2 regions of the Streptomyces sp. NBC_00239 genome follow, and region 1 is predicted to be linked to the other one. Evidence: riboswitches for the same ligand, from Rfam matches in the RefSeq annotation. Region 1 holds a riboswitch; the other holds the start of a gene.
The links. A riboswitch is a leader RNA that binds a small molecule or an ion and turns the genes downstream of it on or off. The one in region 1 is predicted to bind glycine.

Region 1 (3,399 bases):
CGTGGGCGTGCGGCACCGGGTTCGGGTGCAGGCCCGCGGCGACCAGACCGGCGAAGTGCGCCATGTCGACCATCAGGTACGCGCCGACCTCGTCCGCGATGCGGCGGAAGGCGGCGAAGTCCAGCTGGCGCGGGTAGGCGGACCAGCCGGCGACGATCAGCTGCGGCTTGGACTCCTTGGCGAGGCGCTCGACCTCGGCCATGTCCACCCGGCCGGTCTCGTCGACGTGGTACGGGACCACGTTGTAGAGCTTGCCGGAGAAGTTGATCTTCATGCCGTGGGTCAGGTGACCGCCGTGGGCCAGGTTCAGGCCCATGATCGTGTCGCCCGGCTTCAGCAGCGCGAACATCGCGGCGGCGTTGGCCTGCGCACCCGAGTGCGGCTGCACGTTCGCGTGCTCGGCGCCGAACAGCGCCTTGATGCGGTCGATCGCGATCTGCTCGACCACGTCGACGTGCTCGCAGCCGCCGTAGTAGCGGCGGCCGGGGTAGCCCTCGGCGTACTTGTTGGTCAGGACCGAGCCCTGGGCCTCCATGACCGCGACCGGAGCGAAGTTCTCCGAGGCGATCATTTCCAGGGTCGACTGCTGGCGGTGGAGCTCGGCGTCGACGGCGGCGGCGACGTCCGGGTCCAGCTCGTGGAGGGAAGAGTTCAGAAGCGACATCGGTATCCCTTAATCCCTACGGTTCCGGTCAGCCCGCGAAGTCGGTGTACTCGTCGGCGGAGAGCAGGTCGGCCGGCTCCTCCGCGACGCGCACCTTGAAGAGCCAGCCGCCCTCGAACGGAGCGGTGTTGACCAGGGACGGGTCGTCGACGACGTCCTGGTTGGCCTCGACGACCTCACCGGTGATCGGGGCGAACAGGTCGCTGACCGACTTGGTGGACTCGAGCTCGCCGCAGGTCTCGCCCGCGGTCACGGTGTCGCCCACCTCGGGGAGCTGCGCGAACACGACGTCACCGAGCGCGTTGGCCGCGAACTCCGTGATGCCGATCGTCGCGACGCCGTCCTCGGCGACCGACACCCACTCGTGCTCCTTGGTGTAGCGCAGCTGCTGGGGGTTGCTCATGACCTGATTCTCCTGGATGCGGGGAAGTGCGAACGGACAGTGGTCTGACGGGGATCGTGCCGGCGGAGCCGGTAGGTCACTTCTGCCGCTTGTAGAACGGCAGGGCGACGACCTCGTACGCCTCATGCGTACCGCGGATGTCGATGCCGACGCCGGAGGTGCCGGGCGCGGCGTGGGCCGCGTCGACGTACGCCATGGCGATCGGCTTGCCCAGCGTCGGGGACGGGGCGCCGGAGGTGACCTCGCCGACGACCTCGCCGCCGACGACGACCGAGAAGCCGGCGCGCGGGACCCGGCGGCCCTCGGCGATCAGCCCGACCAGCTTGCGCGGCGCGGCGGCCGCGGCGCGCTCGGCGGCGGCCTCCAGGGCCGCGCGGCCCACGAAGTCGCCTTCCTTCTCGAACTTCACGACCCGGCCCAGACCCGCGTCGAACGGGGTCAGCGCGGTGGTCAGCTCGTGCCCGTACAGCGGCATGCCCGCCTCCAGGCGCAGCGTGTCGCGGCAGGACAGGCCGGCCGGGACCAGGCCGACGCCCTCGCCGGCCTTCATGAGGGCGTTCCACAGCTCGACCGCGTGCTCGGGCTTGACGAACAGCTCGAAGCCGTCCTCACCGGTGTAGCCGGTGCGCGCGATCAGCGCGGGGACGCCCGCGACGGTGCCCGGCAGGCCGGCGTAGTACTTCAGCCCGTCCAGGTCGGCGTCGGTGAGGGAGGCCAGGATGCCGGGGGACTCGGGGCCCTGGACGGCGATCAGCGCGTACGCGTCGCGGTCGTCGCGGACCTCGGTGTCGAAGCCGGCGGCGCGCTCGGTCAGGGCGTCGAGGACGACCTGCGCGTTGGAGGCGTTCGCGACGACCATGTACTCGGTCTCGCCGAGGCGGTAGACGATCAGGTCGTCGACGATGCCGCCGTCTTCCTGACAGATGTGCGTGTAGCGGGCGCGGCCGACACCGACCGTGGAGATGTTGCCGACCAGCGCGTAGTCGAGCGCCTTGACGGCCTCGGGCCCGGTGAGGGTGATCTCGCCCATGTGCGAGAGGTCGAACAGGCCGGCCTTGGTGCGGACGGCGTTGTGTTCGTCGCGCTCACTGGCGTACCGCAGCGGCATGTCCCAGCCCGCGAAGTCGGTCATCGTCGCGCCGAGCGCGCGGTGGACGGCGTCCAGGGCGGTCAGACGGGGGGTGTTCGTCATAAGGCTGGCTCTCCAAGGCAGGTCCGCGACGGGGCTGAGGACGTTCCTCCCCATCTGTCATCGGAACCTGAGAGGTTCATCACGACCGTACGTGCATACGGAAGCGACTTGCACCTTGGGTGGAGCCGTGCCGGTCTCGTGTCGACCGGTCGGCCCGCTTTTCAGATGTGCCTCGCCCGCGCGGTACGGGGCCTGAGAGATTCAAGGGAGGGACTTGCTCCTTCGGCGTCCGCGGCCGGTCCGGGGGACGGCGGCCGGGGAACTCTCCCGCGCGGATTCAAGCGGCCTTTATGAAGTTGGTCGTGCGGCGTGGCGCGCACATCATTGCACGCACCCGATCCGGGCCGGAACCGTGGGCGGCGCATTACCGTCTCTTTACACTCAGTGGGCATGGGGTCCAGGTGACCCGCCCCCAGCCACCGCTGGGAGGGGCCCCCAGGGGAGGCGATCACTGTGCGGAGATTCGGAGTCCTCGCGGGGACGAGCACGGCGGGCGCCGCGGCGGCCGCGGCCACGCCGGTCGGCGCTGCCGCGGTTCCGGCGCAGCCGGGCGTCCGCCGCCCGGAGGTGCTCGGCGGTCCGCTCGCCGCCGGCCGCCCCGCCGCCGCGGGCCGCGTCCGCGACCTGCGCGGCCTCGGCGGGCGCGGGCCCGGCCGGCTGTCCTTCGGGGCCGGCGACGTCGTCGTGGTCTCGGGCCTGCCCGGCAGCGGCAAGAGCACCCTCATGAAGCGGGCCGTGCCCGACGGCGGCATCGACTCCCAGGACGTCCGCGAGCGCTGGGAGCGCCGGATGCCCGCCCGGCTGCCGTACGGGGCCTACCGGCCGCTGGTGCGGCTCGCCCACTACGCCGGGCTGTGGCAGGCCCTGCGCTCCGGCCGGAGCCTGGTCGTGCACGACTGCGGCAGCCAGGCCTGGGTGCGCGCCCTGCTGGCCCGCGCCGCCCGCCGCCGCGGCCGCTCCCTGCACCTGCTCCTCCTCGACGCGACCCCCGCCCAGGCGCTCGCCGGGCAGGCGGCCCGCGGCCGCGGGGTCTCCGGGTACGCCTTCGACCGCCACCGCGGCACGGTGGCCCGGCTGCTGGACGACGTCGAGCACGGCCGGCTGCCCGCGGGCTGCGCCTCCGCGGTCCTGCTGGACCGG
Region 2 (3,399 bases), 3.9 Mb from region 1:
GGTCTCCGTCGAGGACACCTTCGACGTGGACCTCCACGACCGGGTCCGGATCCGCACCGAGGTGCAGCGACTGGCCGACCGGTGCGTGCAGCGGCTGCGGGGCTCCGGGCACTCCGGCCGGACCATCGTCCTCAAGGTGCGGCGGTACGACTTCTCGACGCTGACGCGCTCCGAGACGCTGCGCGGGCCCACCGACGACCCGGCCGTGGTGCGGGAGGCGGCCGCCCGGCTGCTGGACGCCGTGGACACCACCGGCGGGGTGCGGCTGCTGGGGGTCGGGGTCTCGGGGCTGGCCGACTACACCCAGGAGGATCTGTTCGCGCAGGCGGCCGGGGAGGCGGAGGCCCGGGCCGCGGAGGAGGCGAGGGCGGCGGAGGAGGCGCGGGCAGCGGGAGGGGAGAGCGGCGCGCCCGGGGCCCGCGAAGGCGGCGGGGCCGGGGAGGAGGGCGGGCCCGCGGCGGAGGGGGCGCTGCCCGAGGGGGCGGGGCCGGCCGGCGTTCCGGCGGCGGAGCGGCACTGGGCGGCCGGCAGTGATGTCCGCCACGCGGAATACGGGCCCGGCTGGGTCCAGGGGAGCGGAGTGGGGCGGGTGACCGTGCGGTTCGAGGAGCCGGGTTCCGCTCCGGGCCGGGTGCGCACCTTCGCGGTGGACGATCCGGGCCTGGAGCCCGCGGAGCCGCTGCCGCTGGTGGGTCAGCCCTCGTCCGTGCTCAGCCGGCCGAAATCGCGGTCCGGTGGCGGGGCGGCCGCCGCGATGTCGCCGGGCAGCGCCACGTCCAGCCCGTAGTGGTGGTAGAGCTGGAGTTCCTGCTCCGGTGAGAGGTGGCGCCCCACCCCGAAATCGGGTGCATCCTTGATGAGAGCGCGTTCGTACGGCACCCGGAGGGTGCCCCCGACCAGCTCGCTGGGCTCCAGCGGGACGAAGGCGTCCCTGCCGAAGAGACCGGTGCGGACGGCCGCCCATTCCGGGATGCCGGTCGCGTCGTCGAGGTACACCTCGTCGACCGTGCCGATCTTGGTGCCATTGCGGTCGAACGCCTTGCGGCCGATCAGGCTGCGCGGATCGATATCGGTCTGCACGGTCCCTCCATTTGGTCGCAACTGCTCCGTTATGACTACAGAAGTGCATATTTGGAGAGGGGGCCACTCGAGGGAGTCCCAGCAACCTCGCTGGTAGTCTGGTTTCCGGCTGCTGACCCTGTGCGGGAGAGTCCCCCGAGTGAACACGACGGGGGCGCCGAAGGAGCAAATCCTCCCCGGAATCTCTCAGGCAGACGTACCGCACGGACGAGGCCACTCTGGAAAGCAGGACGGGCGTCGGACGGGTGTCCGGGACCCTTCCTCACCGACGGTGAAAGCCGGGACCTCCACGGGTTACCCCCAGGAGACCCGGTGAAGCTCTCAGGTTGAGATGACAGAGGGGGAGGCCGTCCGGGTGCCCGCGTCGTGGCACCCCTCGAAGGTCGCGAGACCAGGAGGCCTCCTGCCATGACCGCCCACCGCATTCCGCTTTCCCAGCTCGAGAGCGGCATCCCCTTCGAACAGCGTCACATCGGCCCTGACGCCGAGGCGCAGGCGAAGATGCTCGCCCAGGTCGGCTACGGCTCGCTCGACGAGCTCACCGCCGCCGCGGTGCCGGACGTGATCAAGAGCGCGGAGGCCCTGAACCTCCCCGCCGCCCGTACCGAAGCCGAGGTCCTCGCCGAGCTGCGCACCCTCGCGTCGCGCAACAAGGTCATGTCCTCCATGATCGGCCTGGGCTACTACGGGACCTTCACCCCGCCGGTGATCCTCCGCAACGTCATGGAGAACCCGGCCTGGTACACCGCGTACACGCCGTACCAGCCGGAGATCTCGCAGGGCCGCCTGGAGGCGCTCCTCAACTTCCAGACCGTCGTCGCCGAACTGACCGGTCTGCCCACCTCCGGCGCCTCGCTGCTCGACGAGGGCACTGCGGCCGCCGAGGCCATGACGCTGGCCCGCCGGGTCGGCAAGGTCAAGGGCGGGGTCTTCCTCGTCGACGCCGACGCGCTGCCGCAGACCATCGCCGTCATCGAGACGCGCGCCGAGCCGACCGGCACCGAGGTCGTCGTCGCGGACCTGTCCGCCGGCATCCCCGCCGAGATCGCCGAGCGCGGTGTCTACGGCGTGCTGATCCAGTACCCGGGCGCCTCCGGTGCGGTCCGCGACATCAAGCCGCTGATCGACCAGGCCCACGAGCTCGGCGCCGTCGTCACCGTCGCCGCCGACCTGCTCGCGCTGACCCTGCTCACCTCGCCCGGCGCGCTGGGCGCGGACATCGCCATCGGCACCACCCAGCGCTTCGGCGTCCCGATGGGCTTCGGCGGCCCGCACGCCGGCTACATGGCCGTCCAGGACAAGCACGCCCGCTCGCTGCCCGGCCGCCTCGTCGGCGTGTCCGTGGACGCGGACGGCAACAAGGCGTACCGCCTCGCGCTGCAGACCCGCGAGCAGCACATCCGCCGCGAGAAGGCCACCAGCAACATCTGTACGGCCCAGGTGCTCCTCGCCGTCATGGCCGGCATGTACGCCGTCTACCACGGCCCCCAGGGCCTGCAGACGATCGCCCGCCGCACCCACCGCTACGCGGGCATCCTCGCCGCGGGCCTGAAGGCCGGCGGCGTCGAGATCCTGCACGACGCGTTCTTCGACACCCTCACCGCCCGCGTCCCGGGCCGTGCCGACGAGGTCGTGGCCGCCGCCGCCGAGCGCGGCGTCAACCTGTTCCGCGTCGATGCCGACCACGTCTCCGCCGCCTGCGACGAGACGACGCTGCGCGCCGACATCGAGGCCGTCTGGGCCGCCTTCGGCGTCACCGCCGACATCGAGGCCCTCGACGAGTCCGTCGCCGAGGCGCTTCCCGCCGGCCTGCTGCGCTCCGACGACTACCTGACCCACCCGGTCTTCCACCAGCACCGCTCCGAGACCGCGATGCTGCGCTACCTGCGCAAGCTCTCGGACCGCGACTACGCGCTGGACCGCGGCATGATCCCGCTGGGCTCCTGCACCATGAAGCTCAACGCGACCACCGAGATGGAGCCGGTCACCTGGCCCGAATTCGGTCAGCTGCACCCGTTCGCCCCGGTGGCGCAGGCCGAGGGTTACCTCACGCTCATCAACGAGCTGGAGGAACGTCTCTGCGAGGTCACCGGCTACGACAAGGTCTCCATCCAGCCGAACGCCGGTTCGCAGGGTGAGCTGGCCGGTCTGCTGGCGGTCCGCGCCTACCACCGCGCCAACGGCGACACCCAGCGCACCATCTGCCTCATCCCGTCCTCGGCGCACGGCACCAACGCCGCCAGCGCCGTCATGGCCGGCATGAAGGTCGTCGTCGTCAAGACCGCCGACGACGGCGAGGTCGACGCCGACGACCTGCGC

Region 2: another riboswitch for glycine. It lies ahead of gcvP (aminomethyl-transferring glycine dehydrogenase); the one in region 1 lies ahead of gcvT (glycine cleavage system aminomethyltransferase GcvT).

What each region holds. Positions count from the first base shown of each region.
Region 1 covers NZ_CP108095.1:2,776,375-2,779,773, reverse strand. The annotation lists gene glyA (serine hydroxymethyltransferase) at 1-664, opposite strand, end outside; gene gcvH (glycine cleavage system protein GcvH) at 693-1,067, opposite strand; gene gcvT (glycine cleavage system aminomethyltransferase GcvT) at 1,144-2,259, opposite strand; glycine riboswitch at 2,304-2,430, opposite strand; glycine riboswitch at 2,431-2,539, opposite strand; gene OG764_RS12045 (AAA family ATPase) at 2,713-3,399, shown strand, end outside.
Region 2 covers NZ_CP108095.1:6,644,561-6,647,959, forward strand. The annotation lists gene OG764_RS29230 (DNA polymerase IV) at 1-787, shown strand, start outside; gene OG764_RS29235 (PRC-barrel domain-containing protein) at 694-1,080, opposite strand; glycine riboswitch at 1,194-1,292, shown strand; gene gcvP (aminomethyl-transferring glycine dehydrogenase) at 1,489-3,399, shown strand, end outside.